Aureispira sp. CCB-E: one gene and its partner. The protein of the gene in region 1 binds, or shares a complex with, the protein of each later gene. Links are inferred from orthologs where the notes say so. Each region holds a gene or a part of one and is shown on either strand. Other genes may lie near its edges. The genes, in order: uvrB and QP953_RS00095.

The links.
Region 2: the proteins of uvrB (region 1) and QP953_RS00095 are in contact, whole or in part, in a crystal structure (PDB 7EGT), measured with the Thermus thermophilus proteins. The link is inferred for Aureispira sp. CCB-E from one-to-one orthologs. Residues at the interface, in WP_096411307.1 of Thermus thermophilus: Glu23, Leu25, Arg26, Asp27, Gly28, Glu29, Arg30, Phe31, Arg55, Glu326, Asp327, Phe328, Glu379, Ser382, Gln383, His398, Gly400, Arg401; in WP_096412145.1 of Thermus thermophilus: His654, Arg656, Phe657, Gln666, Asp668, Glu669, Lys680, Arg681, Leu682, Ser683, Lys685, Tyr686, Ala687.

What each region holds. Positions count from the first base shown.
Region 1 is NZ_CP133671.1:7,206,157-7,222,518, reverse strand. What follows is about bases 6,469-9,438. They hold uvrB (excinuclease ABC subunit UvrB), read right to left. Parts: upstream 8,978-9,438; coding sequence 6,959-8,977; downstream 6,469-6,958. Other genes in these bases: QP953_RS27835 (hypothetical protein), read right to left, coding at 9,138-9,438; QP953_RS27845 (OmpA family protein), read right to left, coding at 6,469-6,668. Outside these bases: QP953_RS27855 (carboxypeptidase regulatory-like domain-containing protein), read left to right, coding at 734-2,575; QP953_RS27850 (OmpA family protein), read left to right, coding at 3,063-5,672; more of QP953_RS27845, read right to left, coding at 5,736-6,468; more of QP953_RS27835, read right to left, coding at 9,439-9,554; QP953_RS27830 (phosphatidylserine decarboxylase family protein), read right to left, coding at 9,787-10,455; QP953_RS27825 (hypothetical protein), read right to left, coding at 10,680-11,765; QP953_RS27820 (outer membrane beta-barrel protein), read left to right, coding at 12,173-13,045; QP953_RS27815 (hypothetical protein), read right to left, coding at 13,134-14,372; QP953_RS27810 (MFS transporter), read left to right, coding at 14,848-16,104; QP953_RS27805 (hypothetical protein), read left to right, coding at 16,134-16,362. UniProt on the Escherichia coli protein: The UvrABC repair system catalyzes the recognition and processing of DNA lesions. A damage recognition complex composed of 2 UvrA and 2 UvrB subunits scans DNA for abnormalities.
Region 2 is NZ_CP133671.1:13,946-30,305, reverse strand. The notes cover bases 8,565-11,532. They hold QP953_RS00095 (ATP-dependent helicase), read right to left. Parts: upstream 11,200-11,532; coding sequence 8,929-11,199; downstream 8,565-8,928. Other genes in these bases: QP953_RS00100 (aromatic hydrocarbon degradation protein), read left to right, coding at 8,565-8,779. Also shown: QP953_RS00130 (DinB family protein), read left to right, coding at 1-360; QP953_RS00125 (radical SAM/SPASM domain-containing protein), read left to right, coding at 401-1,381; QP953_RS00120 (TlpA disulfide reductase family protein), read left to right, coding at 1,452-2,015; QP953_RS00115 (thioredoxin family protein), read left to right, coding at 2,355-3,059; proS (proline--tRNA ligase), read right to left, coding at 3,258-4,730; QP953_RS00105 (hypothetical protein), read left to right, coding at 5,183-6,574; more of QP953_RS00100, read left to right, coding at 7,283-8,564; QP953_RS00090 (hypothetical protein), read left to right, coding at 11,861-12,424; QP953_RS00085 (hypothetical protein), read left to right, coding at 12,711-13,058; mutY (A/G-specific adenine glycosylase), read left to right, coding at 13,063-14,145; QP953_RS00075 (single-stranded DNA-binding protein), read left to right, coding at 14,446-14,859; gliding motility-associated protein GldE, read left to right, coding at 15,050-16,348. UniProt on the Escherichia coli protein: A helicase with DNA-dependent ATPase activity. Unwinds DNA duplexes with 3'-5' polarity. Translocates on single-stranded DNA with 3'-5' polarity. Initiates unwinding more efficiently from a nicked substrate than double-stranded DNA.

The DNA of each region.
Region 1 (16,362 bases):
TTGCAACTTTTCAAATTATACGTATATTTGCAACCGCTTTAAGGGAATAACATTCAAGCAAAAGGTAGATTCTGTAGCTCAGTTGGTAGAGCATTTGACTTTTAATCAAAGGGTCCTGGGTTCGAATCCCAGCAGGATCACAACTTACTAAAAATAAATTTTTTGCTTGATATACGCTTAACGCAGGTAGATTCTGTAGCTCAGTTGGTAGAGCATTTGACTTTTAATCAAAGGGTCCTGGGTTCGAATCCCAGCAGGATCACACATTAGCTTCTTTTGAACTTCAAAAGAAGCTTTTTTTATGCCCCAAAAGAAGCAGGTTAGTTCTAAAAAACCGTTAGAAGAATATTAATAATTGGTTAAAAAACTGGGACTTAGAGCATTGTCAGAAGCCAAACTTTACTTCAAATTATTTCTTGTTTGAGGGGCAGTTTAGAAATAAAAACACAAGAGTTATATAACTTCGGTTGTTCTCAAAAACCTTGAAATTCTTTGTTTTAGCGCCTGTTTTTAGGGATAAATAAATATTTTACAGTCTAAACATCAATGAGAGAGGATTTTATTATCTTTAGATTGTTATTTCAGAATAAAACAAACTATCTTTGTCAAACTTGAACAAATCTTGTTGATTTAAGGTATAATACTTGCTCATTCCTAGTTAGTTTTGTATTCTTATTGCAAAACTATCTTTTATATAATTTTCAAACAACCAATAACAATAAAGCCAATATCGATGAAATTACATTCACATATTGTCATGCTTTTGATACTTTGTATGTCAGTTGCTCAGTTATCTGCCCAATCAGCAGATGCACTGATCAATAAGGCAAATAAAAAATACAAAGATTTAGAGTTTCAAGAAGCTATTGAACTCTATGAACAAGCATTAAAAAAAGAAACCAAACCCGCTGCGCTCTTTGCTCTTCCTGACTGTTATCGAAAAGTAGGGAACCACCTCAAAGCTGGGCAATGGTACGCAAAAGCTGCTGAACACCCCGAAGCACCTTCTGAAATTTTCTATTACTATGGATTGTCTTTGATGTCTAATGATAAGTTTGAAGAAGCTGAAGCCCAATTTGCAAAATTTAGAGAAAAAGAAAGTGCTCAGTTAAGAGGGCATAATATGATGATCGCTGTTAAACCAGAGGTACATAAAGATTTGCTAAATGCAGGAGCTTTGTATGATGTAGAAGTAGTGCCAAATTTGAATACTCCTTATGATGATTTTGGGGCTGTTTTTTATGATGATGGTGTTGTCTTCAGTTCGGATCGCGATACTACTAAGGTGACGAGTCACAGAGGTTCTTGGTTGTACAAGCCTTACATTCAATCGTATTACATCGATGCTTTTATGAAAGATAAGGATACCAAAGAGTTTGAATATGGTAAACCAAGGCTTTTTAGCTCAGACGTGAATATGAATTACCATGATGGTCCTGTGCGATTTGATGGTCTTCAACAAACAGCCTACTTTACAGTTTACGGCACCAATGATAAAAAATCAAATCGTAGAGCAAATGTCCTAAACACTCAAATTGCATCTAGCAAACGTGTTGGAGAACAGTGGACCAAACCCAATCAAAAACTAAAACTAAACAGTAGAGAATATTCTGTTGCACATCCAACTGTAACTCCTGATGGAGATAAAATGTTTTTTGCTTCTGATATTCCTGGTGGGTTTGGAGGCTTTGATATTTATGTAAGTTACAACGAAGCGGGAGAGTGGTCTAAGCCTATTAATTTGGGACCAGAGATTAATACAGAAGGAGATGAGGTATATCCATTTTGGGGACTAGATGAAAATCTATACTTCTCTTCAGATGGACAAGCAGGATTGGGAGGCTTCGATATTTACTACTCTAATTCTACTGCTGGTAGATGGGCTCCTGTAACCAATTTGGGAGCGCCATTGAACTCTGAAAAAGATGAAATTTCTTATATCATGGATTCTACAGGAACGTATGGTTACTTTTCATCGAATAGAGTAGCGAAACGAAATATGGATATCTATTATTTTAAGCGGGTTGCCTTGGAGTCTCAAATCTTGGTGTTTGATAAAGCAACAGGTCAAGGGGTAGCTGGTGTTGAAGTAACTAGCGAATGCTTGCCTAAAAACCAAAAATGGGTCACGAATATAGATGGTCGCATTTATGCACCACTACCTTTGGAACGCAATTGTAAATTAATGTTGACTTCAGAGTTGTTTACAGATACGGAAAAAGATGTTTCAACAGTAGGTTATGTTCCTGGTTCAGAATTGTTTATTAATGTTCCGTTGCAATTAAAAGAAGCCGAGTTTATCGTAGAAGGAACGGTAAAAAGTGCTGCTACCAATGAACCAATTATTGATGCTACTGTCACTTTGATTAATGGTTGTGGAGAGGAACAAGTGAATATTCCAGTTTCTCATGAAGGAAAGTACTCTATGAAATTGTCTAAAAATTGTTCCTATGTCTTGAAAGTAGAACGAGAAGGATATTTTACCAATACACAGACATTTTCTACCAAAGGCTTGCGTTTGTCAAAAACATTTACAAAAAATATAGCCATGCCAAAATCTGCTGGTTCTTTTTAAGAATTAAGCTTTACGAATATAAAATGCAAAGTCATCCCGAATTTGTTTCGAGGATGGCTTTTGTATTCAATATAAATTATTGAGTTACACTGATAGAATAGACCGCTTAGACTTTATTGATCCATTTAGATAAAGGTAAAAAATGCAAGTTGTCGAAAGCTTGTCTGCTATTGTTGAAGATTTAAGTTGATGTTGTGATGTGTAATAGATGAGACGCACAAAGGAACTGGCTTAATGTACAGGCAGAAAATTTAGCCAAGTCGATTAATTGTTGTTTTAGATTTATATTACTTCATGAGAAAATTAGAAAGGGGGATTACTATTTTTATCGCCAAAGTAGTATAGGTTATTTTTTGTAAAAGAAAACGAAATTCGTATCCTCATAAACACAGAAAATATCATGCAGTAATAGCATAGGCAGCTAAGCCATTTCAAAAAAATACCACGCAATAGCAATTTACTAAATACTCAAACAGTTATAGTTATAATGTTAAAAAAACGTCTCATTTCTCACAATCCTATGATGAATTACCAATCTTTTTTGATTTTCTTTTTTGTCCTTACAAGTATATTTGCTCAAGCACAAAATAATGAATTGGCGCAGGCCAATACCCTTTTTAAAGCATTTCTATTCAAGGAAGCAATTCCTTTGTATGAAACCGCCTTAGAAAAAGACCCTTATTTGGGGGATGCCATGGTGAATTTAGCAAAATGTTATTATTACACTAATAACGCAACGAAAGCAGAGACTTGGTATGCTAGAATATTGCGATATGATGGTTACAAACAATATGCTTTTGATTATGGGCAGGTGTTAAAAATGAACGGAAAATATGCGGAAGCAAAACGTTGGTTCAATACCTCAACCAAGGATGATCATACGCGTGGTATGCATTATGCAAAATCATGTGATTTTGCCACAGGAACAACTCTATTAAGTAATATATACAAAGTAAAAGCACTACCAAAATTGAATTCAAAAAGCGCGGACTTTGCTCCTACTTTATATGATTCCGACTTGATTTTTAGTTCTTCTCGATCGGTAGCGGTAGAAAAACAAGGGCAAGTAGCTTGGACTAATGATGCATTTAACCAACATTATATGGCAGAAAAAGATGCGCAAGGTTTTATTAGTACAGGAAAAGCCCTGCGTTCTTTTATTGGGAATGATATTAATGATGCCCCAATGAGTTACCTTCCTTCTGTTGACATGGTAGCCATTACATCGAATAACTTCATGGATGGTATTCGTCATATTAATGGAAGTGGATTGATGATGGACATTTATTTGTACAATAGCAAATCAAAAAAAGAATGGGATCATAATAGTGAGCAATTTTTTCCCTTTAATGCTAATGTAGATACCAAAACGCCTTTTTCTACGGGGCATCCTTGCTTGAGAGATAATGGAACAACTCTTTATTTTTGTTCTAATAAGGCAGGTGGTTATGGAGGATATGATATTTACGTCAGTCGTCGCACGGCAACTGGTTGGAGTATGCCAGAGAACTTAGGACATCCGATTAACACACCAGGAAATGAAATGAGTCCTTTTGTAGATGATAATGGTCGTTTGTACTTTTCTTCGGATTGGCATTTGGGTTATGGTGGTATGGATGTATTTACAGCAAATCGCTATGCTTATGGATGGGGAAATGTCGAAAATATGGGGAATCAAGTAAATTCTCCAAGTGATGATATGTACTTTGTTTTTGATACAGAGAGAAAGATAGGATACTTATCTTCTAATCGACCTGGTGGAAGAGGAAATGAAGATATTTATCAAGTAATACAGACACAAGATTTGCCTAGGCGCCAATCATTAGCGCTGAATATTGGGGATAAATTTGTTTTGGATGATCGTTATTTTAGACCAGGAGATGGTACCATTCAAAACACAAGTAGTCAGCAACTTTTTGATATCTTGCAACGGTTGATCGACAATCCAACGGCTGTAATTCAGATTAATGGGTACACAGATGCGGCAGGAACAGCTAGTAATAATTTGACACTTTCAAAAGATCGAGCCAATTCACTCCTGCGATTTTTTACATCTAAAGGAATTGATGCCAAGCGTATTAGAAGTACAGGCTATGGAGAGAGTTTTTTAGTCAATCGTTGTAGTGATGACGTGCCTTGTTCTGCTGAAGAGCGAGCTGCTAACCGACGTATTGAAATTTTTGTTGTAGGTATTGTGGATGTAAATGGCGTTGTTAGTATTTCTTACGATGCAGCACCTGCTCCGAATGCTGAAAAAATTGTTGAAGATGCTGTAACACGTGCCGTAGCAAGCAAAAAGGCAGTATCACGTTCTTCTTCTTCTAGCCGTTCTTCTAAGCCTCAACGAAAAGCACACTACGCTATTGGGGATGTTATAGAAGTGGCTAGTGTCTTTTATGAGTTGAGCAAGTCAAAAATTGATGAGCGCAAATCTCCAGGATTAAAGCAATTGTTAGAGATTCTGAAAGAACATGAGCATGTAGTAATTGAGATCGGTGCGCATACGGATGCATCTGGTTCTTCCAAGTACAACCAAGAATTATCAGAAAAGAGAGCCAAAGAAGTGAAAAAGTATCTAGAGAAAAAAGGAATTGCTTCTTCTAGATTGGTTGCCAAAGGATATGGAGAATCAAAATTATTAAATAAGTGCAAAGATGGTGTCAAGTGCTCAGATAGCGAACATGCCCAAAATCGACGAACAGAATTTAAAGTAATTGGTCAAAAAGGGTTTGCAGTGGGCGATATTATTAAAGTAGATAATATCAATTATGAACTCAATAAGGATAAGTTAGATATGAAAGATTCTAGAGGTCTAACAGAAATTATAGAGTTGCTTAAAAATAATAAAATTAGTGTTGAAATTAGATCGCACACCGATTCTAGAGGTTCTTCTAAATACAATCAAGAATTATCAGAAAAGAGAGCTAAGGCAGTTTACAATTATTTGGTAAAAAATGGGATTAGCAAATATCGTTTGAAATATAAAGGATACGGAGAGTCCAAATTGCTAAATAAATGCAAAGATGGAGTACGGTGTTCAGATAGTGACCATGCAAAAAATCGACGGACTGATTTTAAAGTAATCGGTTTGCGTTAGGAATTCTTTATCAAAGTGTGGATAGAGCGTTGAAGGTTTACTCAGGAACCCTCAACGCTTTTTTTATTTTTGTACTTTTTCTGGTACTCGAATTTGATCCACGACATTTAAGATTTTTCCAGACTGGTCTAATATCTTAAATTCGACACGTCTATTCAGTTGGCGACCTAAGGTGGTGTCCTCCCCGTTTGGAAGCTGATTTAATGCTATTGGGCTAGATTCGCCAAAAGGTTTTTTTATAATTTTGGTTCTTTTTACACCTCGTTTTGCCAAATATTCTTGTGTCGAAACAGCACGACGCATCGACAATGCATTGTTGTATGTTTTGGTGCCGCGAGCATCTGTGTGTGCTAAAATTTCTACTTGATAGGTTGGATTTTTTTCCATTAATTTGATCAAACGATTCAACTCTATTTTAGCATCTTCTCGAATATATGATTTGTCAAAATCAAAGAAGATACAATGGAATTTTTCAGGAGAGTTGGAAGAGCTAGAAGAAGGATATGGAAATAATATATTTTGATTTGTAGCTCTTTCTATATCATTCGTAGCATTATAAGACGCAGGAGTATTATAGGGGCTTTTACGGTTAGGAGCGAAGCCTAGATTACTCTTATTGTTATGGCTAGGAGTATTGCTTTCTAAAGGATTGAAGGGACGAATTTTCTTGCCCGTCTTTTGAGGAGGATTATATTGGCAAAGAGCATCACAGTCTTTTTTTAGTTGAACAAAATCGATGATACGAGCATTGATAAATCCTGCAGCTTTGACTTCCTTTTTCTTGGTTTCAGCGGTTTCCAAGGTAGGCACATATATGTAATAACGGTAAATATAATTGACATCTAAGGTTTCGTAAACCTCTTCGATCTCCCCAAAATAACCATTGGGGACAGGTTCTGCAAAAGCGGCAACTTCTACAGCAAAAGGCATTTTACTTTGTGCGTTAATGGTTGCAACAATTAGAAAAAAATAAAAAGTGTAGATAAATCTATACATAGAAGACTTCATTTTAGTGTATTATAAGAAAGGGGCAAAACAAGATAATGAAATCTATTCTATCTATTGCAACTAATGATAAGCTAATTTTTATGAAAGTAATTAAAAATTTGGCGTCTTATACTAGTATTTCGTGAATTAGCTTGCTATGCTCATGAAATTGTAAGTACAATTGCTTCTTTTTCATAAAAAACAAAAAAAAATCTTTCTAGCAACTTCTTTTGATGATCAAAAAAGAAGTTGTTTGAAATTGCATCTTTTTTAACAACTTCAATAAAGCAGTGCTGTGCCTAACCAAATTTTTCTTCGTACAGTTTTTTGAGTGCTAGCATATCATCTCTATGTTCTGCTGCGGTTAAGAAATCCATATCTTTGGAGGCGCTTTGCATTTTTTTCTTAGCCTGTTCGATTGCTTTTTGTAGTTGGTCAGGTCCCATGTATTGTACGACAGGATCCGCAGCAATATTATTAGCAGTATCGTCCGCATCCAAGTAACTCTTTGTTCCGCCAACTACTGTCTGTTGCAAGATTTCTTCTTTAGATTTTTTAATTGTTGTTGGTGTAATACCATGCTTTTCATTGTAAGCAATCTGCAACGAACGTCTACGAGCAGTTTCGTCAATAGTAGCCTTCATAGATCGTGTAATTTTATCAGCATACATAATAACACGACCATTTGAATTACGAGCTGCACGCCCAGCAGTTTGTGTCAATGATTTTTCATTTCTCAAAAAACCTTCTTTGTCAGCATCCAAAATGGCTACTAAAGCAACTTCAGGTAAATCCAGTCCCTCTCTTAATAAGTTAATTCCAATCAAAACATCAAACACCCCCAAACGTAGGTCTCTCAATATTTCAACTCGTTCCAAGGTATCTATTTCGGAGTGAATATAGCGACATTTAATGTTTAGCCTAGTCAAATATTTAGAAAGTTCTTCAGAGCTTCGTTTGGTAATAGTCGTTACTAAAACTCGTTGATCTTGCTGAATGCAGTTGTCGATTTCTTCCAACAGGTCATCTATTTGATTAATACTTGGGCGCACATCAATAGGAGGGTCAAGCAGTCCAGTTGGACGAATAATTTGCTCAACAACCGTTCCATCTGTTTGTTGCAATTCATAATCTGAAGGCGTTGCACTAACAAAGAGGATTTGGTTGATTTGATCCTCAAACTCATTGAAACTTAGCGGACGGTTGTCATAGGCAGAAGGCAAACGGAAACCGTGGTCAACCAAGGTCGTTGTTCTTGCTCTATCTCCGCCATACATTGCTCGGAACTGTGGCAAGGTAACATGACTTTCATCAATAATCATGAGATAATCATCAGGAAAATAGTCTAAGAGGCAAAAGGGGCGAGCGCCAGGCTTTCTACCATCAAAAAATCTAGAATAATTTTCAATGCCCGAACAATAGCCTAATTGACGCATCATTTCAAGATCTAGAGTGACCCGTTCTTGAATCCGCTGACTTTCTTCGTATTTGTGTTCGTCGTTAAAATATTCAATTTGCTCATGCAGTTCGTCCTCTATATCTCGAATGATTTCTTTCATCCGATCTTTTTGCGCGACATATAAATTGGCGGGGAAGATAGCAATCGTATCCAGTGTTTCAATGCTCTTGCCTGATTCCAGTTCAATTCGTTCTATTTCTTCTATTTCATCGCCCCAAAAGGTAACTCTAAAACCATCTTCTGTATAAGGAAGGTTGATGTCAACAGAATCTCCACGAACTCTAAACGTTCCTCTAGTAAATTCTATTTCTGTTCTGGAATAGAGACTATCTACCAGCATATACAAAAACTTATTACGACTTAAAACTTGTCCAGTTTGTAGGCGAATAACACTATCTTTATAATCCTCTGGATTGCCCAAACCATAAATACAGGAAACCGAAGCAACGACGATAATATCACGACGTCCAGACAGCAGTTGAGCACTCGTTCTTAGGCGAAGTTTGTCAATTTCTTCGTTAATAGCTAAATCTTTCTCTATGTAAGTATTGGTTGCAACAACATAAGCCTCTGGTTGATAATAATCATAATAAGAGACAAAATACTCGACCGCATTGTTCGGGAAAAATTGTTTGAATTCCCCATACAATTGAGCCGTTAGTGTTTTGTTGTGAGACAAGATAATGGTAGGGCGTTGCGTTTGCTGAATTACATTCGCCATGGTAAATGTCTTACCAGAGCCCGTAACCCCTAAAAGGCATTGTGCTTTTTCATTGGCGTTGATTCCTTTTACGATTTGGTCAATAGCTTGAGGTTGGTCACCAGTAGGTTTAAATGGAGAATGCAGTTCAAATTTCATAAGAATTTTTTACGTAAAAATAAAAAATGCCTTCCAAACTAGAAAGGCATTTTTTAAAATATTTTATTGAGATTATTAACAATCGCCGTCAACTAGTTTTTTGTAAGTTTTTTAGAATAATCTCTTACAGATAACTTCTAGGGCTATTGAATTAATATTCTTACTCAGCACTTTTAGCAGCAACAGCGGTTGCTTTAGCTGAAGGAGTTACACTAGCACTAGTTGCAGTCGTTGTTTTTGACTTCGTACAAGTTTTTCCAGCTTTAGACTTGCAACAAGATTTTTTAGTTGTTGCAGATGTTCCGCTTACAGCAGTTGCTTTTGCTCCAGCAGCAGCAGATTTAGAACAAGCTTTTCCGCCAGCTTTAGATTTGCAACAAGCTTTTGTTGTAGTGGCAGTACTAACAGTAGCAGCAGTTGCTGATTTAGATTTTGTACAAGCAGTTTTAGATTTTGTACAAGTTTTTGTCGCAGTTGTATTAGCTGCAGCCTTTGCCGCAGATTTAGGGCAACCTTGAGCATAAGAAGTTCCTACAGCAACAAACGAGAACATTACAAGCAATAATAGATTTTTCATAATAATAGTCATATTTAAGTTTGAATAGTTTTTTTCGATATTATACTTACACAATTTAAGGCTTTTCCAAAATTAAACCAATTTTTAAAAAAACTTAACAAAACAATAAGAGATAAGTAAATGTAGTTGGAATTTAACAATTTGTTTTTGAAAAAGTTTTGAATATCAATTATCTAAGCTAAATAAAGGAGCTTTTATTAAATAAAAAAAACTACTATTTGTAACTACTCATCTATTTTAAATGACCAATTACAGACAAATTACCTTCAACCATATCGTCGATATTGACGTTAATTTCGGTTCCAAGTGGTAAAAATAAGTCGACTCTAGAACCCAGTTTTATGAACCCCATGTCTTCGCCTTGCTTAACTTGGTCACCAGCTTTTAGGTAGTTGACAATACGACGAGCTAAAAAACCAGCAATTTGGCGCATAACCAAACGCTGTCCATTGGGTAATTCATAGGCAATGGTGGTGCGTTCATTTTCTGTTGATGCCTTGGGATTCCACGCCATTAGAAACTTACCAGGATGGTATTTGCTATATTTTACCAAACCACTAATTGGATTTCTGTTGACATGAACATTTAATGGAGACATAAAAATAGATACTTGAATGCATTTTTCGTGCAAGAATTCGTCTTCTGTAGTTTCTTCAATTACGACAATTTTACCATCAGCAGGAGCGTAGATGACATTATTATCTAGCTTTGCAATTTTGCGAACAGGATTTCTGAAAAATTGCAAAATGAAGATAATTAAATCAATAGCAACAACAGTTAATACTATTTGTAGCCAAAATAAAGAACTGGGTAGCAATAACCAAGACGCTGCTATGATCCCTATTGCAACTAACCCAACTAGTGTAATGGAAGCCTTACCTTCCTTATGAAAACGAAGCATAAATTTTATTTTAAAAAGTCTAGATAGTTTTTGTTTGAGTTCTCTGAAAAAAGAACATTAAGATAATTATAATTAGTAGTTCGTTGATTTTTTACCAAAAAGATAAAAAAGTACATTTATATTAGTTAGCTGCGCTGCTACTTCGTGGTTTCAACGAACTATTGGATAATCAATTAGAGGCGCAAATATACAGTTTATTTTTTAGGACAAGCAGCAAAGTAAAATTATTCCTTTGGGGGTTTGTAATTGGTCAAGAATTTTTGAGGCTCATTTTCTTTTAAAATGGTTTGCATAATTTCTTGATCTAATTCTCTAGCAGATAAATTAGGTTTTGCACTTTTTAGCCGACCTCTAAGTTGGCGTTCATAGGATAAAATCATACGATAGCCCAACCAAGAACCACTGTTACCTGGAAGATCAAATTGAGGCTTAAATGGACCTTTGGTAACATATTTGTTGATTTTTTTTGTTTCGCTAGAGTACATTAATTCTTCGCTTGTAATATGCTCATACAAGGTGTATTCTCCTCTTTTACAATGACTCATTTGGCGACTAGAGAATCCAAATAATAAACTATCTTCGACAGTTGGTAAAAACAAATCGGTCAAATACATTACTTTGCCATTGTACAACATCAAATCAATTAAATGGTTGCCTTTGGGCTTTGTTATTTGAGCCACTAAGTTTTGCGCAATAGCATCTGCCGCTTTGGGAACTAAATGTTCTTTGGTACAGGTGCGTTGATCATAAGCAGGTATTTTTAGGAAGGTATACGGAGGATAACCTTTTCCTAAAGCCATATCTAATGGAAGTCCAACAAAACCTTCCTCAACAATTGCCAAACGATCACCATGATATTCTGACAAATAAGTAAATGCCTTGGTTAGTGGCACATTATCAGGAAAATAGTATTGATAATAAGTTGCTAATTGATTAAGTTGTTCTTGAATTTGGGGCATTTTGCCAAATACTTGCTGAACCGTGTCATAAGTATATCGAGCATCTGGATAACTGAGATAACCTAAGACCTGTTTGCGAACAGTAGAAGAGTCTCTTACTCCCAAGACAGAACTTAAGTAGCCACCTGTAAATTCAGGATATTTGTCTTCTAGTTCCTTCAATGCTACTTCTAGATTTGCAGTATCCAAATTAAAGAATGCTTGTTCAAAACGAATCAGCTCAACAGAGGCGTTGATGCCTTTGGTTTCAGGGATATATCTTGTTTCTACAATTGTTGATTCACAAGAAATTAAAAGGACACTTCCTAAAAGGAACCAAAAAAAAGCGTTAATTATTTTGGGTGTTTGCATATTGTTTATGATTTTGCTTAATATTTTAGAATTCATAGAATAGATAAAACTTGAAATGTCTACAATTTATAAACTAGGCAATAGTCTATTTAACTGGTGATACCACGATGTGGAGTTATCAATATAAATTTTAGTTGTTTTTTCGAAAATAAGATGCTTTTGTTTTATGTCGTTGATTATTAGTTAAATGTAGTTTGAAATAGTTGTGATTTATAACAACTGATGTTTAGTTTTCTATGAATGATTGAAAACAAGATGATTATTGATTTGTTTTACCAACATGGGTCGGTGAATCAATATTAAACTAAGTGAACATACAAATACAATCTCATTAAAAAACCAGTGGAATTATTTCAAAGTTATTTGTTCCTATTTAACTTTTTTAATTTTACTATAAAAGAAATTCTATGTTAAAAAAAATTGCCTTTCTAACGATATTTTTAGCGCAAGTAGTATATGCGCAAGCTCAAGGAATTAAATTTGGGGTGCATGTTGACCCTTTTATTTCATTTCTAGATAGTGATTACTCAAAAATCAAGAGCAGTGGTGTGAATGGAGGTACAGCATTGGGGGTAGAAATGGAATATGGTTTTGATGCCACTGGAAATTATGCTCTAACTTTTGGAGTTGACTTTAGTTTGAACAATGGTGGTTCTTTGTTGTATGAATATGGTGGCATTCTATTACCCAATTCTCAATTTGATAACAAAAGCTCGTTTAGAAACTATGTTGGTGAACAGCCCAGTACTTCTTCGGGAATAGATATGCAGGCGTTTACTAAAATCAATCATAGAGTAAATTACATCGAAATTCCAATTGGATTAAAATTAAGAACCAATGAATTAGGTGGAAGTTACATGCGTGCTTTTTTCCATATTCCTTTGATTAAGGTAATGATTCCTGTTACTGCTGGAGCAAAAATCTTTTCTCCCGATGCAAGTGCAGCAGGATTTTATGACGATAATGATTCTACCAAATACGGTGTTCCTCAAAGTACAGAGTCTATTACAGAGCGTAATGTATGGAAAGATGTCACACCAATACAAATTAGTGTAGGAGCAGGTGCTGGAGTAGAGTTTACTCCAAATGCAGACGGAGGTTTACGTTTGTATGCGGGAATCTATTATCATTCAGGATTAATTGATGTTACAGGTGGATTTTCTGGAAAGACAACCTATTCTTCAGCGAATAACGTTAATAACTTACCTGTTGATAGACAAGATAGAAATCCTCGAAATGCCATGCACAATATTGCACTGCGTATAGGGGTTATTTTCTAGATGCGTATAGACATAACATCTATAACAAGGGCAGTTTTTTTGGAAAACTGCCCTTGTTTTTTATCACTTGTTTGGAGTGTCCTTTGATTTAATATCTTAAGATAAGATCTTGATCTAAATCGGATTCTGTCATAAAGACAAATGGTTTCTCTTCGAGTAGTTGACTGACTTCTGGCTGGTCTCCTAAGACGATATGCGTTGTATTAGAGGTTAGCTCGGTTGTAAATTTAATGCCTTGCCTTTCTAATTTTGTAATCCGATTGCGGGTTGCAAAAGAGACAAAACCCAAGATAGCAATAGAGGCATTGGACGGGATTTGACCTTTAAAAACGGCTCCTTTCCAATTTAAAATTTTCTCTTTGGCACGTTGTTGTATCAGCTTATTATGATTGGACAAGGCTTCAAATAAATCTATGATACTTAATTGTTGCAACGCAGTATCTTTATTCATCCACAAGGCTAAAAAAATATTTTGTTCTTTTTGAGAAGCATGAATTTTTTCATGGTTGACCAATTCTTCTATCTCTTTCAATAGCTCATGTTCGGCATAAGTATAGTTGCTTAAAGTATCTTTAGGATTTGTAATAGTTAAATAATTTAGTCTGCCCAATTGTTTAATTTGTTGTAATAATGGAGAAACATTAAATTGGTTGTTTTGGGCATACAAGCGTTGAAGTCGCTGCAAAGTAGTAAAACTAGGAGGAAGCTCTGCTAAATTATTTTCCGCAATATTTAATACTTCTAAAAATCGAAAATGGTCCCAAAAATCGGGCAAGGTTTTTAAGTCGTTTCCCCAAATTTTTAAAATCTGCACTTGTTTTTCTTGTAGTATGATCTCAGGAATACTCTTTAAGTTGAGCCCTCCCAAGTTAAGTAGAAAACGCCCTGTATGTTCCCTGCTTTTGAGTAAGGGCAACATTTCTTTTTGGATATCAGGGGAACCATACTTAAATAAAAAACGTATGATAAAATCTTGATTTGGGGTAGGAAACTGTACATAAATGCGTTGACATAGTAGCTGGAAGTCTAAGTTGAGTAAAGTGGCATGAGCTTCGATTGGAGCGTCTAAATACAAAACATGTTCGTTGAATTCTGGAAAATCAGAGAATTGTTTTGTCCAGTATGTTTTGAATAAACGAATTACTTTTTTTGCCAACTGATTTTCATCTGCCCAGATGAGTCGATTATAAATCCAATAAATGTCGTCCACCAATTCATTGGTCATTCCTCTACCGTTGATCAACTCAAATGCTAATAAAACATTATTCAAGTCAGCGTGCTGCGCCAACATATGAATTTTAGATATTTCATCAGAAGTATATAGCATTTGGCAGAATGAAAATTTAAATCAACAAAAATAGAGTAAGAGTATATCTTATAACAAAAATTGTCTTTTTTTGTTCCTTAATACAAAACTTCTAAAGAGATAAATTTATAAGTAGTGCCCCACTCGTCCCTATTAAGTAAGTGTCCCAAAGAACTTGTACCATAAAAATAGTTCTTTTTAGTTTGAGGGTTTCTGCACAATTACTTAATACCACCTTTAAATTTAAGTATGTTACTAGTTAGCTATGCTGCTACTGCCTGGTCGTTGAAAAAGTAATATGAATAAGTTTTTTCATCTTTTTTTGTGAAAAAAAATAACTAAGCGATAGCGCTCTCACGATTATAGGGAGTAACAAAGCACTCAAGAAGTTACTATTATTTCTAAATAGCATAAAATACAATAAAAATATAACCTGTTGGTTATTAGTTTGATGGAGTCTTTTGGTGAACCGTTGAATTAAGAAAATGCCCGTTTAATGAAAAATATAGGAGCAATACGGCTATTATTAATAGCTAATTTTATTTCTGGAATAGCGCAAGGAATTAGTATGATTTCTATTCCTGCTTATTTTGCTAGAACGAATCAATCCAATTGGTTTAACATAGCTTATGCAGTTATAACCTGTGTGAGTTTATTTTGGTCGCTTTATGGGGGGACACTCATTGACAAATATAATCGCAAGAACATATTTCTAGCCTTAAATATTTTTAATGGACTTGCTATAGGGAGTATTGCTTATTTGGAGGGAATGAATTTAGGGGATACCAATTATTGGGCGGCAGCTGTATTTGCCCTTACTTTTTGGAATTATAATTTGCATTATCCCTGTTTTTACGCATTTATGCAAGAGATTACAGAGAAAGAGAATTATAATAAAATAGCCTCCTATATAGAAGTACAGAGTCAGTTAGCCTCAGCATTGGCGGGTGCAGGTGCTGCGTTGTTGTTGGGAGGAGGAATAACAACTAGTTTTTTGGTTTTGAAAATAGAACCTTGGAGTTTAGCACAAATATTTGCATTAGATGCCTGTACTTATTTTGTGGCTTTATTTATCATCTATATTATTCGATTTGTTCCTATCGCTGAGCGAAAAGAAGAAGTCGGAAGTGTGGGTGAGCGTCTAAAAGTAGGGTATCAACACCTAAAAGATCGTCCATATATTTTTCTTTTTGGAGTTGTAACGCATGCTGTATTTGTGGTTGTGTTATTGCATGTCTTTAATTTGGCACCCTTGTATGTTGCACAACATTTAGAAGCACCATCGCAAGTGTTTGCTATTTCAGAAGTTTTTTATGCCACAGGGGCAATTATAGCTGGCTTGGCGATTCACAAAATATTTGGAGGAACTACCTTTGTGAAAGCTATTATAATTATGATGGCGGTAACTGTATTGGAGTTGATTGGGCTTATTTCTAGTGCAGAAGTATGGGTATTTTATGCGGTATCTTTGTTGTTGGGAATTACCAATGCGGGGATTCGAGTAATTCGAGTTTCCTATCTTTTTCAAGTCTTACCCAACCAAGTAATGGGGCGTGCCAATAGTATCTTTTTCTTAACTAATGTAATGGCTAGAATTATTTTTCTAACGCTCTTTAGTTTAGCCTTTTTCCACCAATCAGGAAATGTAATTTATGCTTTTTTAATCCTAAGTATTTTTATCTTTGTATGCCTATTAATTTTGATGTTCTTTTATACTAAAATTGCATTAAATAAAGAACCTAATGAAGCCTAATGGGGTTATATTAGAAAATAAAGATAAAGATGAGAACAAAAATTCGATTGGCGATAGATTGTAGTATTCAAGTACTTTTAATCAGTATTTTATTGCTTCAAATAACATCGACTCCTGCACAAACAATTCAACATTTAGGAGTATTTGCTTTTTTAATTTCAATTTGGCAGATATTTCATGCAGTGTACGTTGTTCAAAAGCATCAAGATTGGTATAGAGGGTTGTATTTGAAAAAAATAAAACAAGTAATTTTAATCG
Region 2 (16,360 bases), 7.2 Mb from region 1 along the record:
ATCAAAGAATTGGTATTGCATATGGTTGATTGCGAGCAAATTTTGAGTTACCGTGCGTTGCGTTTTGCTAGGGGAGATTTTCAAAGTGCGTTGCCTTTTGACGAAGATAAATATGCTACAGCTGCTAATTTAGAACAAATAGACTGGGAATATTTATTGACTTCTACAGAGTTATTAAGACAGTTTACCATCCATTTATTTAAGGGATTTACAGAAGAGGAACAAGTTTTGGGAGGAAGCAAGGCGTTTCCAAGTACGGTACGAGCTGTAGCTGCTATTATAGCAGGACATCAGCTACACCATACTTATGTTTTGCAAGAACGTTATTTAAAAGAATCTGTTGAGCCGTTCAATTTATAAGGTGATTTATTGGAACGATATTAGAAATTTTGCTTCAAAAATGACGTTGAAGCGCTTGTGGAATGCCCTCAAAGTTTATAGCTCTTTTTATTTGACAAAGTGGCTCAAACGCCCTATTCAATGGGGCTTGCCTTTTTCTATCTCAATAGAACCTACCACTGCTTGCAACTTGCGTTGCCCTGAATGTCCAAGTGGTTTGCGGGCATTTACAAGAGATACGGGAAATTTGAAAGAAGATTTTTTTCGGAAAATTATAAATGAAATTGGAGATCAACTCTTCTACCTTACTTTTTATTTTCAAGGAGAGCCGTATATCAACCCTAAGTTTTTGGAGATGGTCGCTTATGCCCATCAAAAAGGAATTTATACCTCTACTTCTACCAATGCCCATTTTTTGAATGATAAAAATGCTAAGGCAACGATAGAGTCAGGACTGGATCGTTTAATTATTTCTATTGATGGAACGACTCAAGAGGTTTATGAAGCCTATCGGAAAGAAGGAAATCTGGAGAAAGTACTGGAAGGAGCTAGAAATATTGTTAAATGGAAAAAAAAGCTGCAATCTCCAACACCGCATATTATTTTTCAATTTTTAGTGGTTCGACCCAATGAGCATCAAATTGAAGAGGTATATGAATTGGCAAAAGAGATTGGAGCTGATGAGGTTAAACTCAAAACAGCCCAGATATATGATTATAAAAATGGAAATGCTCTTATCCCTACAATAGATAAATATGCTCGTTATGCGGAACAAAAGGATGGGACTTATGTTATTAAAAATGAATTGTTGAATCACTGTTGGAAACTTTGGCATTCTTGTGTGATTACTTGGGATGGTTGGGTGGTTCCTTGTTGTTTTGATAAAGATGCTACCTATCGTTTAGGGAGTTTAAAGCATACCTCATTTGAACAAGTATGGAAAGACAAGCCCTATCAGAATTTTCGGGCAACTTTACTGAAAGGACGAGATCAAATTGATATTTGTACCAACTGCACAGAAGGATGTAAGGTTTGGCATTGATTGTTGTTTATTTTGTTGTGAATGAGTTTTTTGAGTTGAAGGCTACTATTGGATTTTAAGAAAAATTATTATGATAATAACGAACAAAATTTATTTTATTTTTATATTTTCTATTCTGTTGTTGAGCTGTGAATCTAAGGTTGAAGATTCTAATGCAACAACAAAGGAGCAAGCAGCTATCAAAAGAGTCCCTAATGAAATAGTGAGTGGTAACGGAGTCTCTGTAGGAGTATACGATTATGACCACTTTAAAAGCTATTTGGAGGCAAACAATGATACGACATATGTGATTAATTTTTGGGCAACTTGGTGCAAACCATGTGTAGAAGAATTGCCTTATTTTGAGCAATTGTATCAAAACTATAAAGATAAGAATGTTCGTTTGATTTTAGTTAGCCTAGATTTTGAAGACAAAATTGACTCAAAATTGATCCCCTTTATGGAACAAAATCAACTAAAAGGGGAGGTGCTTGTTTTGAAACAGCAAGGAATGAATGATTGGATTGATAAAATAAACCCAACTTGGTCTGGCGCGTTGCCCGCTACACTTATTTATAATCAAAAAAAACGTGCTTTTTTTGAGCAGAGTTTTGAATATGAAGCCTTGGAGACAAGACTAAAAGAGTTTTTATAGCATTAACACGCAACAGCAGCGAACCGAGTTATGCGAGTTGATGACCGCAGGGAGTAACAAAGTTAATCAACGACCACGAAGTAGCAGCATAGCTAACTACCAAATATCATTACTCCGTTGAAAAATCGTATTAGTTTGATTATCAGTAAGATGTGCTTTTATTGGCTTTTGTCCTAAAATACTGATAATCAAACTAATGCAAGATGATTTTTTACGTTTTTACTTCGTGAGCCTACGGGGTTGTAGGAAAACTAAAAAATCAACGGAGTATTAAAATATAATAAGTACTAAAAAATAAAAAACAATTTTATTATACCATCTAAAAAAACAACTATGGCAATCTTGAAACAAAGTGTTTTAATGCTTTTATTTCTTGTTTTTGTAGCATCATGTTCTAATGAAGCACCCCAAGAAGAAGCAAAATCAACAACTGAAGAAACAACTGCATCAGCAGCACCTGAAAAAAAAGAAGAAGCAAAACCAACAGTCGTTGGCTACCAAGTTGGAGACATTGCTACCGATTTTACATTGAAAAATGTAGATGGAAATATGCTGTCAATGGCTGATTATCCAGATGCCAAAGGTTATGTTATTGTGTTCACTTGTAATCATTGCCCATATTCTATTGCTTATGAAGATCGTTTGATTGAGTTGGACAAAAAATACAAAGAATTGGGGTACCCTGTGATAGCAATCAACCCTAATGATCCAGAAGTAAATGAGGATGATAGTTATGACAAAATGATTGTCCGTGCAGAAGAAAAAGGATTTACATTTCCTTATTTGATGGATGAAGGGCAAAAAATTTATCCTCAATATGGAGCTACTAAAACACCACATGTTTATGTCGTTAATAAGACAGAAGAAGGAAACAAAGTAGCTTATATCGGAGCTATTGACGATAGCAAAGATCCTGCTGCTGTTAAGGAACATTACTTGGCAAATGCGCTAGATGCTTTAATTAAAGGAGAAGCACCTAATCCTAGTTTTACAAAAGCATTTGGCTGCTCTGTTAAATGCAAAAAGCCAGAAGATAAGATTTAATATTAGCTAAAATATTAGTGACTTAGACTTATTTCTAGAGAAAAAATTTGAGGCAGACTCTTAGCATTAGCAAGAGTCTGTTTTTTATAATAAAAAAAGCTCTCTTCAAAAATGAAAAGAGCTTAGATATGCTTGGAGCACAGAATAAAATGTGCCCATATTTTAAGACCACGAAGTTGCAGTGCCGCTAATTATTGTTTAGTAAGCACGAGCAAATAAAATGCGTTGCTTAGAAGGTTTACCAGTTAAAATACAAGTTCCTTCCCCTTCCTCTCCAAATAAAGGCTCTAGAGGAATACAACGAGAAGTTGCTTTCGTCAATTCCTTGATTTTAAGTTCTGTCTCTGTAGTACCGTCCCAATGAGCATAAGCAAACCCACCTTCCTTAACTACTGTTACAAATTCCTCCCAAGTATCTACTTTGGTTGTCTTTTCGTCTCGGAATTTTTTAGCGCGATTGAATAGGTTGTTTTGAATGTCTTCTAACAATTGCTCAACATGATCTGCAATGCCATCTAATGCAACAGATTCCTTAGTTTTTTCATCTCGACGAGCGACTTCAACAACACCTTTTTCTAAGTCACGTTTTCCAATTGCCAAACGGACAGGAACCCCTTCCATTTCATATTGTGCAAATTTGAAACCAGGACGTTTTTTCTTGTCTATATCATATTTTACAGAAATGCCTTTTTCTTTTAGGGCATGCATAATATTTTCTACTGCCGCATTGATTTCATCGTTAGGTTTAGGCACGGGCACTATAACTACTTGAATTGGTGCTAAACGAGGAGGCAATACCAAACCTTCGTCATCAGAGTGCATCATAATTAAAGCACCCATCAAACGAGTAGAAACTCCCCAAGAAGTAGCCCATACATATTCCTCTTTGTTGTTTTCGTTCAAAAACTTAACATCAAAGGCTTTAGCAAAATTTTGCCCTAAGAAATGAGAAGTACCAGATTGCAATGCTTTGCCATCTTGCATCAATGCTTCGATGGTATAGGTGTTGTCAGCTCCAGCAAAACGTTCATGAGCTGTTTTTTCTCCTTTGTACAAAGGAATAGCCATCACAGACTCTACAAAGTCAGCATAAACATCTAGCATTGTACGAGCTTCTTGTTGCGCTTCTTCTTTTGTGGCATGTGCTGTATGCCCTTCTTGCCATAAAAATTCTGCTGTGCGCAAGAAGGGGCGAGTACGCATTTCCCAACGCAGAACATTAGCCCATTGGTTAATTAACAAGGGTAAATCACGATAAGAATGAATCCAATCTCTATAAGTATCCCATATAATAGTTTCAGAAGTAGGACGAATAATCAGTTCTTCTTCTAGTTTAGCATTCGGATCAACTACCACCCCATTTCCATTTGGGTCATTCATCAACCTATGATGGGTAACAACAGCACATTCTTTGGCAAAACCTTCTACATGGTCTGCTTCACGACTCAAAAAGCTTTTAGGGATAAGCAGCGGGAAATAAGCATTTACATGTCCTGTTTCTTTGAAACGTCGATCTAAGTCAGCCTTAATTTTTTCCCAGATGGCAAAACCATAAGGTTTGATGACCATACAGCCACGTACCTTTGAGTTGTTTGCCAAGCCTGCTTTGTTCACAATATCAAGGTACCATTGAGAGTAGTCCTCGGACTGTGATGTAATTTCCTTAGCCATTTTTTGTGGTATATTTTTTGTAGTTTAATAAATAAAAAAAAGATTGTTTTAGGTCTCAATACAAACTTTAACCTGTGTTAAAGTAGGTTGTAAATCAAAATTTTAACAACTTATTGACCCAAAAAAACGTATCTTTATAAGAAAGAAGACACAAATTTATAATTTTTAATCAATTATCTAAGAACAAACTTACTGTTTAATTATTATAATCCACTTAGCTTTCCAAAGAAGGATAGATAAATGGAATAAGTTGATTCTTAAACTTAGAAGTTATAAAAAACAATAGTTAGCAGCAGTGCAACTAACTAAAAGCGCAGTGCTCATGAAGTAAATTAATATGAATGTGCTTTTTTGTCTTTTTGATTAAAAAGAACAAAGTAGTCTAATTTTCTAATCTATTTTCCAACACGCACACTTTTAACAAAAGTTGTTTTGAATCAAAACTCAATAATATGAAATCAAAATATCTATCTATTTTCTTTAGTACTGCATTTTGTTTTGCATTACAATCTAGTTTTGCGCAAAACGATAACATGCAATATGACGATATCTACTTCGATGGAGTAGAAGAGAATGTTGTTTATAAAGAAAATAAAAACCAAACGACGCCAAATAGTTCCCCTGAACTAGAAGTTTATGAAGATGAAATAGTAGAGACAGAAACAGTAAAGGGCGGAGCTTATGAAGATTATCCTATTGATGAAAATTATGAGCCTTATGATTATGAGTATTCTTCTAGAGTACGTCGTTTTCATGCTCCAGCAACAGGATTTGCCTACTACAGCGATTATTATGTAGATAATTATTGGTACAATACCTACGATCCGTATGCTTATGGAACGAGTATTTATATCTCTCCAGGCTACTCTTATGGTTGGGGTTGGGGAAATGTTTATAGCTATGGCTATGGAGGTTGGTATGGACGCCGCTACTACGGAAATCCTTGGGGAGGCTGGCATTATCACCGTCATTATCCTTATTATGGCTCTAATTGGAATTGGGGCTGGGGTGGTTATTACAATGGTTATAATAATGGTTGGTGTGATGGCTACCGAGCTGGTTCTTGGGCTTCTAATTATGGATATAACTATTATGCAGTATCGACGCCAAACGCAACAAATTATGTACCTGTAAGAGGGCGTAGAGGTTCTGACGCTGTTCGCACTAGAGGTGCTCACACAAGTAGAGGACCTGGAGGACGTATGGTAAATACGGGGAATAGCAATAGTTCTGCTAATTCTGCTGTTGCAGATCGTAGTTTGTCCGTAGGGAGAAATGGAGCGGTTAGAAGTGGAAGAACGGTTAATACCAATACTGGTGTGCGTACTAGTACGGTTGCGCCTTCGGCGACAACAAGAGTGCCAAGTGGAGGACGTTCGAATGCAGGAACCCGAACAATAACAACAACGGATAGTAGAGGTCAAACAGTACGTACAACGACAACTCCTACTCGTACTACCATTGTTAGAACAAGAGGGAATTCAACAACTCCTGCAACAACTAATCCAACAAGAATAAGTCCTTCTAGAACAAGTCCAACTAGAAACACTTATACGCCATCTAATAATAATAATCCGTATACCACACCACGTGCCAATACATATACGCCATCTAGAAGCACAACGCCGTCTAGGAGTACAGCACCATCTAGAACTTACACACCAAGCCGTTCGACAACGCCTTCTAGAACCTACACGCCAAGTCGGTCAACAACACCTTCTAGAAGCTATACACCAAGTCGTAGTGCAAGTCCTTCGAGAAGTAGTAGTTCCTCCTCAAGAGGTAGCAGTTCTTCAAGAGGTAGTTCTAGCTCTTCGAGAAGTAGTCGAGGCGGAAGAAGATAAATAAAGAATTGTAACAATATATAAAAGAAGTAGAATGGGAAACTGTTCTACTTTTTTTGTTTTGTAGACTATTCTAAAGTTTAATACTCCGTTGCTTTTTTAGTTTTTCTACGACCCCGTAGGCTCACGAAGTAAAAACATAAAAAAGTATCTTGCATTAGTTTAGCTTTGTTACTTCCTTCGGTCGTGAGCTCGCACAGCTCGGTTCGCTGCTACTTCGTGGTACTGTGTGAGGGCTTTGCCGTTGATTATCCGTCTTTTAGTGTGAAGGTTGATAGGAGTGTATGTTGTTGATAATTAAATTGATACGATTTTTAATGGAGTAATGAAAGTTAGTAGTTACAATTCTTTAGTTCTCTGAGTTTGGATTCGTTTTATATCTCATAGTTGATAACCTTGAGTAGATTTTTTTTGTTAAACTTTTAAACTAGTTGTTAATAAAGGAATCTAAGTGACTAAATGGAACAATTTTTTCTTGTATTAATATGATAATACATACAATTTAAGTTTGTAAAAATCGTTGGAGCGACTATGTTTTGTGACTAATCAAAAATACTTGAGTAATAAATTAAATGCCTAATGCCTTCAACAATAGTTCGTAGAAACCACGAAGTAGCAGCGTAGCTAACTACTACTTCAAAAGACGTTATAAAAATAGATATTAGGCATACGATAAAAAATACAGACACACCACTAAATATTAAGTATATGAAATCCACTTTTATTCTTATTTTCTTTTTCTTTATTTACTCCCAAAGTCAAGCACAAGTAACTTCAGATGCATTATTGTTTAGTGAAAATCACCAAACAGTAACCGCTCGCTCAATGGCTTTGGGGAATGCTTTAGGTGCCTTAGGTGGTGATATGTCAACAGCAAATCTCAATCCCGCAGGTATGGCTATTTATAGAAGAATGGAATTGGGGCTTTCGCTAGGAGCTATGTTTGATAATACAACCACTAATTTTTTAGGGAATCAAACAAAAGACCGCTTGTCGCAATTTTCATTTGGTAATGTAGGGTTGGTAATTGCTGCACCTACAAGACGAAGCAGAACCGACTGGAAGTCGGTAAATATTGGATTGACGTTCAACCGAATTTCTAATTTTGCGCGTAATTTTACCTATCAGGGCGTTTCTACTGGTTCTAGAGTACAATCATTTGCTGAGAACTCAGCAGGGGTATCAACTAAAAACTTAGATCCTTATGAAGGTTGGTTGGCGTATAATGCTTATCTGATGGATAGCGTAGCTGGAGGATATATCCCTAATGGAGGACTATCTGACACGAGCTATACGTATAAGTATCAAAATGTAAGAAGAACAGGTGGTGTCAATGAGTTAGGATTTACAATTGGAGGAAATTACAACAACAAACTATATTTAGCCGCAACGATAGGAGTTGACTTTATGGAAATGAACGAAGATCGTTTGTATCAAGAAACGAGTGATAGCCTAGATTTTCGTGCGTTGGATTTTACCGAAAATCGAAATGTCAAAGGGACAGGAATAAATCTGAAAGTAGGTATGATATATCGAATTAATAAGCTTGTTAGAGTTGGTTTTGCCGTGCATACACCAACCGCTTATCGTTTGATAGATTCTTACAATACTGGTCTTTATGGGGAAATTGTGTACGATAGTGTTTTGCAAAAAACAAACTATGCAATGGAAGATGCAGAGCCTTATGTCTTACAACATGATTTGGCAACACCTTGGGTGTTTATGGGAAGTGTTGGTGTTGTTATTCCTAAACGAGGTTTTATTGGACTAGATGTAGAATACAGTGATTATGGTTGGGCGTCTTTCTCCTTATTAGCTAACGAACGCACAGCAGCCAACAATCAATTTATCAATGATTTGAATCGTCGAGTAGAATCTAGTTATAAAGGAGTGCTAAAAGCTAGATTAGGAGCAGAAATAGCCTTGGGCTTAGCTCGCATTCGTTTGGGATACCAGTTTCAAACTTCACCTTATGAAATTGGCATAGATGGCGTAACAGATTTGCGCCATGATATTAGTGCAGGATTTGGTTTAAGATGGAAGCATTTTTATTTGGATTTTGCTTATTCTCATACGCTTAAAGATTTTGAGTATTCTCCTTATACATCCTCTACAACTATCCAACGCATAACAGGGGCTTCACAAACTGGGCACGCGATGTTGACTATTGGAGCATTAATTTTTAGAGATAGATCCGATTCTTAAAGTGTTGCAAAATAAGTTATTGAAAACTGATGAAGCTTGCTGGCTTAATTCAAGGCTTTGGTCAGTGGCGAAAAATATCTGAAAACTCTATAAAAACGCACGCATTTTCAAGTATATCTGAAGATGTGTGCGTTTTTCTTGTAGAGCAATTACCCCACGACCTGAATCTTAGCAAACTTGAGCATAATACGCTTTTCACCAACGCCATCTTCAAAGAAAATCGTAGCAACTTTACTACTACCATTGCCGTCAATAGCCACGATTTTTCCACTACCAAAACGCTCATGCAAGATCTTGGCTCCCGCAACGATTTGAGATATTGGGCTTGCTTTGAAATTAGCCATTTTTTGAGCCTGCTTGTTATTCCCTTTATTCATAGGGCTAAAGCGATTTCTATTCTTTTTAGGGAATTGAGATACTTTGGCTCTGGCGGTTGTGCTAGACAGATCTAAATATTTAGGAGAAATTTCTTCCAAGAAACGGCTAGAGTTATTATACACCATATTGCCAAAACGATAACGACTAGAAGCATAGGATAAGGTTAGTAGTTGCTCAGCTCTTGTGACAGCCACATAGAACAAACGGCGTTCTTCATCAACAGCAGCACGAGCATTTTTAGCCCGTAGTGACATCATGGATGGGAATAGATTCTCTTCGAGTCCTACAATAAAAATTGATTTGTATTCTAACCCTTTGGAAGAGTGTACCGACATAAGTTTTACACGTTTCACTTCCTCTTCATCTTTGTCAATATCGGTCAATAAAACCACATTTTGAAGATAACTGGCTAAGCTTTTGTCTTCTATGTTGGTGTTGAATTCATCAATTTCATCGTCTTCTACAAAAGCTTTAATACCGTCCAATAACTCTGTTACGTTTTCAACTCGATTTTGTGCTTCTACAGTTTTTTCTTTTTGGATATCTTTGATAATGCCTGTCATTTTGACGACATATTTTGCCAATTCATAAGCTGTAACTTCTTCCATCCGTTGTTGAAACATTTCTATTTGTGCTACAAATTGCTTAATAGAATTTTCTGTACGCTTAGGTAAAGCAGCATGTTGGACATTTGTTAGAATCGTCCAAAGGGATAGGTTTTCATTTTCTGCGATTGTTGTTAATTTAGCAATTGACGTTGCCCCAATTCCTCTAGTAGGGTAGTTGATAATTCGTTTTAAACCTTCTTCATCTTTTGGATTAACAATTACTCTCAAATAGCCTAAAACATCTTTTACTTCTTTTCTATCGTAAAAAGAAGTCCCCCCATAAATTTTGTAAGGAATACGATGCCCTTTTAGTGCTTCCTCAAATACACGAGACTGTGCATTGGTTCTATATAGAATTGCAATGTCATCATTGGTAATATGATAGCGATTTTTTTGTTCTACAATCATGTCAACAACTTTGCGAGCTTCTTCTGTATCTGTCATGGCGCGAATAACCCGAATTGGTTCTCCCCCGCCTTTAGACGTAAAAATTGTTTTCTTGATTTGTTTGCTATTTCTAGAAATGATATCGTTGGCCGCTTGGACAATATAATTGGTAGAACGATAATTTTGCTCTAGCTTAAAGACCGTAATGTCAGGAAATTCTTTCTCGAAATCGAGAATGTTTTGAATGGTTGCTCCACGAAAAGCGTAGATACTTTGAGCATCGTCTCCTACCACACAAATATTCTTAGTACTTCCTGGGTAAGTAATCAATTTTTGAATGATAGAATATTGCAATTGATTGGTATCTTGAAACTCATCTACTAAAATGTATTTAAAGCGTTTTTGATACTTTTCTAAGACATTTTCGGGGTTCTCATCTAGCAAACGATACATTTGATACAACAAATCATCAAAGTCCATAGCGCCAGAGCGCATACATTTTTTTACATAAAGGTCATAAATTTTATAAATGTAGGGCATTTTTCGCTGTTTGTCCTCTTTGATACGTTCTATATCTAGAGCATAGTCTTCTGGAGAAACTAAATTGTTTTTAGCCAAAGATATGCGACTATAAACAGCAGATGCATTATAAACTTTACTATCAAGCCCTCGTTTTTTGACAATTTCGGTAATGGCACTTTTCGCGTCTTGACTATCATAAATAGAAAAGTCTGAAGGGAAGCCAATTTTGGAAGCTTCACTACGTAATATTCTAGCAAAAATAGAGTGAAACGTACCTGCCCAAATATTGTTGGCATTATCTCCAGCTACTTTGGCAATACGCTCTTTCATTTCCTTGGCAGCTTTGTTGGTAAAAGTTAGTGTCAAAATTTCCCAAGGAGGAATACCAGATTCTATTAGATGAGCAATTCGAAAGGTCAATACACGTGTTTTGCCTGATCCAGGACCTGCTATGATTAATGCAGGACCAGTAATGTGGGTAACTGCTTTGCGTTGGATTTCGTTGAGTTCGTCCAAATAGCTCATAATGTGGTTATTGTTTCGATTTTGTTAAAATATGCTAAAATATGTCGTTAAATAGGGTTTTCTTCCAAAAAGGAGAACAAAAGTACGAATTAATCTGTCTTTAATAATAGAAATAGAGTTAAACAAACTAAAAAAAATGCTTATAATTTTTAAATGTGGGCATGATTTTTATCTTTTTAAGAAGAAGGAGTAATCCACTATTAAGAACCGAGTTTGCGTGTTGATGACCAACCAATGAGCTCACAGAACGCAGCTAGTCACTAAAGGATGTAAACTAGTAGTAGTAGCGTTAAGAATTAAGTAATCGTTCAGAAAAAGTATAGGAATCACGCAGTAGTAATGCAACTAAGTATCCCTATTGTTGCGCTACTCTGTATCGTGCAACTTTGCTTTAGTTGGCTAGTAATAAAGACAAAGCAAGACTTGTTCTCTTCGATCAGCACTAAAAAGTAAGACTATTTCTATCTATTCACTGTAAGGCGAATGGAGTGAAAGAACCCAAAAGAAAGTAAACTTGTATTTTGTTACCTCAGTTGAATTATCCCAAAAGTATAAAAGGTATCAAAAAAGATTAACTCCTTGATTAATGGCGGTCAGTGTTTTGATGAAAAGAGGGAATTTATCAGAAAAAAACGAGTGCTCTAACTTTTAACAAAAAAACATGAAATTATTAGACTATTTAAAAAATTCACTATCTGAAGGATATCGAGAAGAAGGAAGAGTTGTTAGCTCAGAGCCTATACAAAGATCAAAGGATTATTGTTTGGGATATGCCAAGTGGTTAAAGACCAATAAGCATCAAGCAATGTTAGAGAAATTGTATAACGCTTCTTTAAATCAAAAAGATTTTGATATACCAGAAGATCCTGCAATTAACTTCTTAATGATTCCTAAAATCAATGGATTTACATTGCAATATGATGCTAGGAGATGGAAAGAGGAAGATTTTAAGTACTTATTTGAATATTTTGCTACCTGCTTAATGCAAGAGCATGGTTTTGAATTAGTTGCTTCTGCTAAAGAGGTTGCAAAGTATACCGACAGGGTAGAAACGGTAGAACGTTATAAACTTAAAAATGTAAAGGATGAGGTTGATTACAGTGATGTCCTTGTGCGTTTGTCGCTAATTGACAACGAGGTGAGTACAATAAAGTTCTGCGCAACTTGTACCAAAAAGCGTATTACGAACTTATCGCATCTTCTCAAAAAAATAGCTGCTGCCTGAATGAATGAGTTCAATGATTCAGAATAGGTGAAGTTGTTTTAAAATATTTTAGTGTTAGAGAAGAATCTCTTGATTGTACCGAATAATAATTTTGGCGCGTATCTCTCCAAAAGTAATTCAATCTTTTCTTGTCTAATTATTGTAACTAAAGCAATATTTTTGCATTTTACACTTAAAGTAAATCGTCAAGAGAAACCGTACTATAGAAATTGTTCTTTTTAGTGCGAAAACTTTTGGACAATTACTTAAGAATCTATTTTGTCCGTATTCAAAACAAACAAGTAATATGCGTTTATTTATATTAATGATAGGAGCTGCTTTATTCTTAGGCAGTTGTACCACCAATTATGAGGTAAAAGATTTATATGGTAAGTGGATGGGAGAGAGCATGGGGTTCACATTTAATGAAGACGGTACTTGTGAAATTTTTATCAATGGGGAAAAAGACCCTAGAGAAACCTATTGGCGTGATGCAATGGGAAATACATTAGAATTTACAGCAAATGGCAAAGTGATCTTATCAAATGTAACGGTGAAAAGCCTAAAAGATGATATTTTAACCGTTGAAATGCGTCCTCTACTGACAAAACGAGATGTTGCGACTGTAGTTCATGAAATGAAACGAGTAGAATAGTTGGATGAACAAAAAAGCATTTTTTACCCAAAAGCTATTGGAGTGGTACCATCCTGATGACCGCCCTCTACCGTGGAAAGCCATTAAAAATCCTTATTTTATTTGGCTTTCTGAAATTATCTTGCAGCAAACTCGTGTTCAACAAGGGTTGCCATACTACCAAAAATTTGTAAAAAAATACCCTACTATAGTAGATTTGGCAAATGCTCCCGAAGACGACGTGTTTAAACTTTGGGAAGGTTTGGGGTATTACTCTCGTGCAAGAAATTTGCATTTTGCAGCAAAGACAGTTGCAACAACCTATCAAGGAAATTTTCCTACAACCTATCAAGATATTCGTTCCTTAAAAGGAGTTGGTGATTATACAGCAGCAGCAATAGCATCTTTTGCTTATGATTTGCCCCATGCTGTGGTTGATGGAAATGTGTATCGAGTACTTTCCCGTTTTTTTGGTATTAATACTCCTATAGATACCACGGCAGGCAAAAAAGAGTTTAAACAACTAGCCGATGAATTGTTGGCTTCCAAACAAGCTGCACGTTATAATCAAGCTATTATGGATTTTGGGGCTACTCATTGCACTCCAAAAGAGCCTAATTGCACGAGTTGTTTGCACCAAAAGTATTGTGTAGCATTTCAAGAAAATCAAGTCACAGAATTACCTGTTAAATCCAAAAAAATAAAAAAGAGAAATCGCTACTTTTATTATTTGGTTCTAAAGCAAGAAACAAGTCTTTTTATACGCAAACGCGGCGAAAAAGACATCTGGGCAAACTTATACGAATTTCCACTTATAGAGTTGAACCAAGAGGTAGAAGGATTGTTTTTGTTAGAAGCTTTGGAAGAAACACTAATTTGGAAGACATTGTTTGAAAATCAGCCTACTGTACTGAATGGTGTTTCTAAGAAATACAAACAAACTTTGTCACACCAAAAAATAACCGCTCTCTTCTTAGAAATTGAAGTAAAACCTTCTTTTTTTTATGAAAACAAGAATTTAATAGCAATAGAACGAAAAAAAATTAAGAACTTTGCTTTCCCAAAGATTATTAGTAATTATTTGGAAAATATGAAGCTGTCGTTTTGATCCTCTATCTTGTCATAGAGGGAGATAAAGGATGCAATTTTTTTTATACAATGAACTTGTAGGGCAAATTAAAACAAAAAAAATAATTTTCTATTAGATAGAATCTAATAAGTTTGATGGCGCAAAAGAGATAGACATTTTTTCGCTAAAAAAAGCAACAAAAAAAAAATGCCTTCCGTTGAATATTGGCAGCATTGAGATCGAAAATTGCTAAAAACTTTGACGTTCTGAACATCAAAACCTTAAATTTTTTTTGTATATTTAAACAAGATTCATTAATCTATTAACATTTTATATTACATGGTAAATAAAGTTACCTTAATCGGTCGATTGGGGAAAGATCCAGAAGTTCGCACATTGGAGAGTGGTACTAATATTGCTAAACTATCTTTGGCAACAGACGAGTCTTATAAGGACAAGAGTGGCGAGTGGCAAACTATTACGGAGTGGCATAACATTATTATGTGGAGGGATATGGCCGAGCGTGCAGAAAGAATGCTGAAAAAAGGCTATTTAGTGTACATCGAAGGTAAATTGACCAACCGTTCTTGGCAAGATGAGAATGGCAATACAAAATATATCACAGAAGTTCGTGCCAATACCTTTAGGTTGTTGCGCAGCGAAATGAATGGGGATAGAACCAATGGGCAAGTGTCAAAGCCCAATAATGTTACAACAACAACAGCGGATGCTTCTGACGATTTACCGTTCTAAGCAATAGAAATATATCTGAAACCAAAGCATTAAAGCTTGCTTTGGTTTCTGATTTTTTATTTAACTAATCACTTAACTTTTGGAAACCGAGCCTAGTCATATATTTGATTGGTATCAATTTACTCCGATTTTACTCACTGGGTCTTATTCAGTGATAATTCTGAATACCATTTCTATATGCTTTTTGTTAGTGTGTTCTGGACTTTTGTCTGGTTCCGAAGTTGCCTTTTTTTCTTTGGGGCATCAAGATAAAGCTCAACTGATCGAGGAGCAAACTAGTGCGGCATCTCGTATTTTAGCACTATTAGATAAACCAAGGTATTTATTATCCACTATTTTAATCGCCAACAATATTATTAATATTGCGATTATTTTAGTATCCAACTCTTTATTAAAACAATTATTACCATCTAATCTTAGTGCATTTTTACATTTGCCAGCTTGGACAAATGAGCCACTCAACTTCATGATCAGTGTTGTTGCAGTTACCTTTTTGTTGGTGCTTTTTGGTGAGGTAGCTCCCAAAGTTTACGCCAATCAAAACAGCATGAATATTGCTCGATTTATGAGTGGACCATTAACGGTCATGAAAAAGATGTTTCATCCTCTCAGTTTAATCTTGGTGAATAGCACACAGTTTGTAGAGCAGCGCTTAAGAGATAATATGAATCAAAAAGCGATTACGCAAGAAGATATTGCTAGCGCTATTGAATTGACAGTAAAGGACAATAAGTACGCTGAGCAAGATGTAGATATTCTCAAAGGTATTATTCGTTTTGGCAATACGTCTGCTGCCGAAATAATGAAACCTAGGATGAAGGTTGTTGCTATGGGAATGGAATCTACTTTCGAAGAGTTGATTGCTGTGTTTAGAGATGAGCCTTATTCTAGAATTCCTATTTATGAGGAAGATTTGGACCAAGTGAAAGGAATTATTCATGCCAAAGATTTGCTTGAATACCTAGGTCGTGAAGATGAAGTAAACTGGCATGAATTGATTCGTCCTCCTTTAATTACTCCTGAGAAAAAGAAAATTGATCATTTATTTAATGACTTTCAGGAAAAACGGACGCATATGGCTATTGTTGTGGATGAGTATGGAGGAACAAGGGGAATTGTTACCATGGAAGATGTCTTGGAAGAGATTGTCGGGGAAATATTGGACGAATTTGATGATGTAGAAGAAAAAATCTATAAAAAAATTGATGATTATACCTACGATTTTGATGGAAGTACGCCTATACTAGAAATTTGTCGTGTATTGGATTTGAGACCAGATTTTTTTGATGATCAAAGAGAAGGGGCAGAAACTATTGCGGGATTGGTTTTGGTACTGAATGGAACAATGCCTAAGGTTAACACCACGATTATGTGCAAGGACTGTCAACTAAAAACTCTGGCTGCTAGTGCTCGAAGAATTGAAAAAATTCGTATTGTTTTGCCCGAAACAGATAATATCGACTTACTTTCCTCCGTTTCTGAAAAGTAATTTCAGTTAAAA